Regions from separate parts of the Pseudomonas sp. B392_1p genome, predicted to be linked through region 3. Evidence: predicted binding sites of a transcription regulator. Region 3 holds the regulator's gene; each other region holds the start of a gene.
The links. The regulator sigma-54, encoded in region 3, starts transcription at its own class of promoters, with help from an activator protein. The targets are predictions, from matches to a motif close to ANTGGCATNNANNTTGCTNT.

Region 1 (2,263 bases), on a different contig from region 3:
GATGGCGTACACGCGCAGTCCAGAGGCCAGGCTGGCTTCTTCCGCATTGGCCAGCGGGACGATCAGGCTGCGTCCCGCTGCGCGGGCGGCGAGGGCGGCGGGCAAGACGCCCTGTACGGGACGCACAGCGCCGGACAACGCCAGTTCACCGAGGCATTCAGAATGTTCGAGGGATTCGACAGGTACCTGGCCGCTGGCAGCCAGGATGCCCAGTGCAATGGCCAAATCGAAGCGCCCGCCATCCTTGGGCAGATCCGCCGGTGCCAAGGACAGTGTGATGCGTCGCGCCGGGAAATCGAAGCCGGAGGTGAGTAATGCGCTGCGCACACGGTCCTTGCTTTCCTTGACGCTGGTTTCCGGCAGGCCGACCAGGGTCAGTGAGGGAAGGCCATTAGCCAGGTGTGCCTCGACGGTGACGGCCGGGGCTTCAACGCCCACTAGAGCGCGGCTGTGAACGAGGGCCAGGGACATGCATCACTCCTTGATGACGAATCCTTTGGTGAAACGGCCGCCCGCAGCTCCAAGCGGGGCGGCTGCACTGCAGACAACGCCGTGCCGCAATCGCGGCTAAAAAAGCGCTTCTGCTAGAGGGGCGGCTCGGCCGTGTCGCCCGCCAGCCGGTCTTCCAGCTCGGCAACCTTGGCTTCCAGTGCCTCCAGGCGTGCGCGGGTGCGGGCGAGTACGACCATCTGGCTGTCGAACTCCTCACGGCTGACCAGATCGAGTTTGCTGAACGCGCTTTGCAGGAGCATTTTCAACTGCGATTCCAGCTCGTTATGAGGCAGCGAAGTCTCGCCGCTGAACAAGCGCGACGCTTGATTGCTGAGAGTTTCAAACAGGGCTTTGGGCGGCAACATTGAGGTCATTCCGATGGACGTCGGCGCGCAGTTTAGCACGGGGCGTTAGCCCGCACTGATTCAGTCCCGGGCGGGCGGGGGGTTACCACCCGTTAGGACCGCTCGGCTGCGACCTTGGTGGGGCTTGTCTACAAAGGGCTGCACGATTTGAGCGCAGGGGTACCGATGTCCATGCACCGTTGTGGTGCTTCGCTTTCTCTCCATTACGCGCTGCATCGCTCCTATTCCGTAAAATGCTAGTTAAATCAGTGAATTAAAAAGTTGGCAGGCTTTCTGCTTTATCCCTTGTGGATGCGCGCACGAAGAGCGACCACTAACGCTGCGCAGCTCACCGATGCAGCCTGGCCAGGAGATGTAGCGGCTGGGTCTAGAGCCATCGAGTCATTACAAAAGCACGGCACTGAGCTTAGACTTGTCAGCGGGTTCGTACTTCTGGGGCAAGTCCACCTAAACGGGAGAAGTTTCATGAAACTAGTCACTGCCATCATCAAACCGTTCAAACTGGACGACGTGCGTGAATCCTTGTCGGAGATCGGCGTTCAGGGCATCACGGTGACCGAGGTCAAAGGCTTCGGCCGCCAAAAGGGGCACACCGAGCTGTATCGCGGTGCGGAATACGTCGTCGACTTTTTGCCCAAGGTAAAAATCGACGTGGCCATTGCCGACGATCAGCTTGACCGCGTGATCGAAGCCATCAGCAAGGCCGCCAATACCGGCAAGATCGGCGACGGCAAGATCTTCGTCGTCAATCTGGAGCAGGCCATCCGCATCCGTACCGGCGAAACCGATACCGACGCGATCTAAGCAAGCCCTCCGAACCCACCCCGCCCCAGGAGTAACACACGATGACTCTGCGAAAAATCGCAGGGCTAGGCGCCCTGTTGTCTGTAATAACCCCTTCCGTGGCCCTGGCCCAAGAGGCCACGCTCGATTCCGGTGACACGGCGTGGATGCTCACCTCCACTGCCCTGGTACTGTTCATGACCATCCCGGGCCTGGCCCTGTTCTATGCGGGCATGGTGCGCTCGAAGAACATCCTGTCGGTGATGATGCAATGCTTCGCGATCACCGGCCTGATGAGCATTCTCTGGTTCGCCTACGGTTACAGCCTGGCATTCAGCACCACCGGCATGGAAGCTGGGGTGATCAACTTCAACTCCTTCGTGGGCAGCCTGGACAATGCCTTCCTGGCCAACCTGACCAAGGACAGCCTGGTCGGCGCCTTCCCGGAAAGCGTATTCATCACCTTCCAGATGACCTTCGCAATCATCACTCCAGCGTTGATCGTTGGCGCCTTCGCTGAGCGTATGAAGTTCTCCGCCATGCTGATCTTCATGGCCGTATGGTTCACCTTGGTCTACGCGCCTATGGCGCACATGGTATGGGGCGGCGACGGCGCCCTGCTG
Region 2 (2,263 bases), on a different contig from region 3:
ATACGGCTACGGCTGGTACGGCGGGTATTACTGTCAATGCGGATGGTACTTTTTCGCTGACCAACTGGCTGCCGGGCGAGCAGCGGGCTGATGGTACCTGGGCGGGGAACGGTTCTGCCGCTGTTGCCAGTGTGGACATCGACATGACCAAGATGACCCAGTACAACGCAGTGTCCTCGGTCACCACCCAGACTCAGGATGGCTACGCCACGGGTCAGCTGGCCGGCTTGAATATCGACGAAACGGGCGTGATGTTCGCCAGCTACACCAACGGACAGTCTAAGCAGATCGGCCAAGTGATGCTGGTCAACTTCTCCAACGTCCAAGGTCTCAAGCCGGTTGGCGGGACTGCCTGGCTGGAAACCTACGCTTCAGGCGTGCCGGTGGAGGGTACGGCCAAGACTGGCACCTTTGGCGCCATGCAGGCAGGCGCACTGGAGGAGTCTAACGTCGACCTGACCGCGCAACTGGTGCAGCTCATCAAGGCGCAGAGCAACTACCAGGCCAACGCCAAGACCGTGACTACCGAAAGCACCATTTTGCAGACCACCATCCAGATGGGCTGAGGCGGGTAGCTTTAAAAAACGGGACGCCACGGGTGTCCCGTTTTTTTTGCCGCAGGGTTTGCTGGAAGCCCGTCCATTTGATTGATGGTCTAGCGGACCCAGAGCTGAATGTAGGAGCGGACTTGTCCGCGATGCGGATCGCGCCAGTGTGAGTCAATCGCGGACAAGTCCGCTCCTACTAAAGCTATTCATGCATGTGGTGTGTGGCTAAAGCCCTGGCACGCTGTTTGCTACTTCTACTGCAAACCCTGAAAAAGGCGGCAAGAAGCTGCCGGAGGACGTAGTGGACAAGATGCTTTATGTGGCCATGACCGGTGCTAGCCAGAACACGCTGGCGCAGCGGGCGCATGCCAACAATCTGGCCAACCTCTCCACCAATGGCTTTCGTCGTGATTTTGAACAGGCGCGCTCGATGCCTGTGTTCGGCGACAGTTTGCCGGCGCGGGCCTATGCCATGACCGAGCGTCCGGCCACTGACTTCACCCCCGGCGCCTTGCAGGAAACCGGTCGCGACCTGGACATCGCCATCGAGGGCGAGGGCTGGATCGCCGTACAAACACCGCAAGGCGGCGAAGCCTATGTGCGTACCGCCAGCCTGAAGATCGATGCGGTCGGCATCCTGCGTGCCGGCAATGATTTGCCGGTGATGGGCAATGCCGGCCCGGTGGTGATTCCGCCGGAGCAGAAGGTCGAGATCGGTAGCGATGGCACCATCAGCATTCGCGCGCTGGGCGAGAACCCCAACGTGATGGCCGAGGTGGACCGCATCAAGCTGGTCAAGCCTGACTTGCAGCAGATGGAAAAAGGCCTCGACGGCATGATCCACCACAAGAGCGGGCAGCCGGTCGAGGCCGATGCGACCGTGCAAGTGGTGTCCGGCTTCCAGGAAACCAGCAACGTCAACGCCGTCGCCGAGATGACTTCGATGCTTGCCTTGTCCCGCCAATTCGAACTGCACATCAAGATGATGCGCACCGCCGAGGATGATGCCGCGGCGATGACCAAGGTCATGCAGATCAGCTAATTATTTGCGGCGCTCGTGGGCGTCGATGAAGGAGAACATTCCATGCTTCCGGCTCTGTGGGTAAGTAAAACCGGTCTGTCCGCCCAGGACATGAACCTGACTACCATTTCCAACAACCTGGCCAACGTCTCGACGACCGGCTTCAAGCGCGACCGCGCCGAGTTTCAGGACCTGATGTATCAGGTACGTCGCCAGCCGGGCGCGCAGAACACCCAGGACACCGAGCTGCCTTCGGGGCTGCAACTGGGCACGGGCGTGCGCATCGTCGGCACCCAGAAGAACTTCACCGCCGGCAGCCTGCAGACCACCGAGCAGCCGCTGGACATGGCCATCAACGGCCGTGGTTTCTTCCAGATCCTGATGCCCGACGGCAGTCTGTCCTATACCCGCGACGGCACCTTCCACCTCAACTCCGAAGGCCAGGTGGTCACCGCCAGCGGCTTTCCGGTAGAGCCGGCGATTGTCGTGCCGCCGGAAACCCAGACCTTCAGCGTCGGTGAAGACGGCACCGTTTCCATCGGCCTGGCCGGCGAGGCCGAGCTGCAGGTGATTGGCAACATCCAGACCGCAGACTTCATCAACCCGGCCGGCTTGCAGGCCACCGGTGGCAACCTGTTTCAGGAAACCGCCGCTAGCGGCGCGCCGCAGGTTGGCCAGCCAGGCCTGAACGGGC
Region 3 (2,263 bases):
CGATCTCGGTGGGCGATATCAAGCAAATTATTCACCATCTCAAGGCCAAGGGAATCGGCGTATTGATCACCGATCACAACGTTCGCGAAACGCTGGACATTTGCGAAACCGCCTATATCGTCAGCGACGGTCGCCTGATCGCCGAGGGCGATGCGCAAAGCATCCTGGCCAACCAGTTGGTTAAGGAAGTCTATCTGGGCCACGAATTCCGACTCTGATTGATGCCGTGCTCAGTCCGTAATATCAGATACTGGAATTCCCAAGAAATATCAGGCATATAATTTGCTTCCATGGCGCTGCGGCGCCCGCTAGTGGATGGCGCTTAGACGCCGGCAATCAAGGTCTGCCATGAAACCATCGCTCGTTCTCAAGATGGGCCAGCAGCTGACGATGACCCCGCAGCTGCAACAGGCCATACGACTTCTGCAACTGTCTACTCTGGATCTCCAGCAGGAAATCCAGGAAGCCCTGGAATCTAATCCGATGCTCGAACGTCAGGAGGAGGGGGAGGATTTTGACAACGCCGACCCGCTGGCCGACGGCGACGAACTGCCCAACCCTGGCAGCCAGGAAATAGCCCTTCAGGAAAGCAGCATTCCCACGGTTGAAAACCTTGATGACGGTGGCGAGTGGAATGAACGGATTCCCAACGAGCTGCCTGTGGATACCGCCTGGGAAGACGTCTACCAGACCAGCGCCAGCAGCCTGCCGAGTAATGATGACGAAGAGTGGGACTTCACCTCGCGCACCGCGCCAGGCGAAAGCCTGCAAACGCACCTGCTCTGGCAGCTCAACCTGGCGCCCATGTCCAATACCGACCGGTTGATCGCCGAAACCTTGATCGACTGCATCAACGACCAGGGGTATCTGGAGGAATCCCTGGAGGAAGTGCTCGCCGCCTTCGACCCGGAGCTGGACATCGAGCTCGATGAAATCGAAACCGTTCTGCGTCGTCTGCAACACTTCGAGCCCGCCGGTGTGGCCGCGCGCGACCTGCGCGAATGCCTGCTGCTGCAACTGCGCCAATTGCCGAACAGCACTCCCTGGCTTGTCGAAGCCCAGCGCCTGGTCGGCGATCACCTCGAGCTGCTGGGTAGCCGCGACTATGCCCTGCTGATGCGCCGCCTCAAGCTCAAGGAGGATGAGCTACGCCAGGTAGTTGAATTGATCCAGAGCCTCAACCCGCGTCCCGGCTCGCAAATCGAAGCCAGCGAACCGGAATACATCGTGCCGGACGTGATCGTGCGCAAGCACAACGATCGCTGGCTGGTGGAGCTGAATCAGGAATCCGTGCCGCGTCTGCGCGTCAACCCGCAATACGCAGGCTTCGTGCGGCGCGCCGATACCAGTACGGACAACACCTTCATGCGCAACCAATTGCAGGAAGCGCGCTGGTTCATCAAGAGCCTGCAAAGCCGCAATGAAACCTTGATGAAAGTGGCCACGCAGATCGTCGAGCATCAGCGCGGCTTTCTCGAATACGGCGACGAAGCGATGAAGCCCCTGGTCCTGCATGACATTGCCGAAGCGGTGGGCATGCATGAGTCGACCATCTCGCGGGTCACCACACAAAAATTCATGCACACCCCGCGTGGTATTTACGAACTGAAATACTTCTTTTCCAGCCACGTGAGCACCGCCGAAGGCGGAGAATGTTCATCCACCGCGATCCGCGCCATCATCAAAAAGCTGGTCGCGGCGGAAAACGCCAAAAAGCCATTGAGTGACAGCAAGATCGCTGGTCTACTGGAAGCACAAGGTATTCAAGTCGCCCGGCGCACGGTAGCCAAGTACCGCGAATCCATGGGGATCGCACCGTCCAGTGAACGCAAGCGACTGATGTAGCAAGCTCTTGGGGGACAGGCTGGTGCAGGACCGACAACCGTCCATGTCTGCGCAAGTCGCCCAAGCCACAGTGTTCCGGCTGCAGGCCCTTGGTCTGCGCCATCCACGCGGCAAGAAGGAGAATACGGTATGCAAGTCAACATCAGTGGACACCAACTGGTAGTGACCGACGCCCTGCGCGATTATATCGACGACAAATTCACCCGACTGGAGCGCCACTTCGACCGTATCACCAACGTACAGGTGATACTGCAAGTGGAAAAACTGAAGCAAAAAATCGACGCCACACTGCATGTTGCCGGTGGCGAAATCGTGGGCACTGCCGAACACGATGATATGTACGCAGCCATCGACCTCTTGGTCGACAAGCTGGATCGCCAATTAATCAAATACAAGGAAAAGCAGCTCGAACGCGAGC

Region 1: glnK (P-II family nitrogen regulator) is a predicted target of sigma-54. The motif match lies at 1,118-1,137, and genes of this name have one in related genera.
Region 2: ACTV8E_RS17940 (flagellar basal body rod protein FlgF) is a predicted target of sigma-54. The motif match lies at 781-800, and genes of this name have one in related genera.

The regions. Positions count from the first base shown of each region.
Region 1 is NZ_JBQPXM010000004.1:245,589-247,851, reverse strand. It holds gene ACTV8E_RS07850 (YifB family Mg chelatase-like AAA ATPase) at 1-471, opposite strand, end outside; gene ACTV8E_RS07845 (accessory factor UbiK family protein) at 585-857, opposite strand; gene glnK (P-II family nitrogen regulator) at 1,323-1,661, shown strand; gene ACTV8E_RS07835 (ammonium transporter) at 1,703-2,263, shown strand, end outside.
Region 2 is NZ_JBQPXM010000014.1:73,146-75,408, reverse strand. It holds gene flgE (flagellar hook protein FlgE) at 1-566, shown strand, start outside; gene ACTV8E_RS17940 (flagellar basal body rod protein FlgF) at 850-1,590, shown strand; gene flgG (flagellar basal-body rod protein FlgG) at 1,633-2,263, shown strand, end outside.
Region 3 is NZ_JBQPXM010000008.1:107,958-110,220, reverse strand. It holds gene lptB (LPS export ABC transporter ATP-binding protein) at 1-218, shown strand, start outside; gene ACTV8E_RS12945 (RNA polymerase factor sigma-54) at 349-1,845, shown strand; gene hpf (ribosome hibernation-promoting factor, HPF/YfiA family) at 1,975-2,263, shown strand, end outside.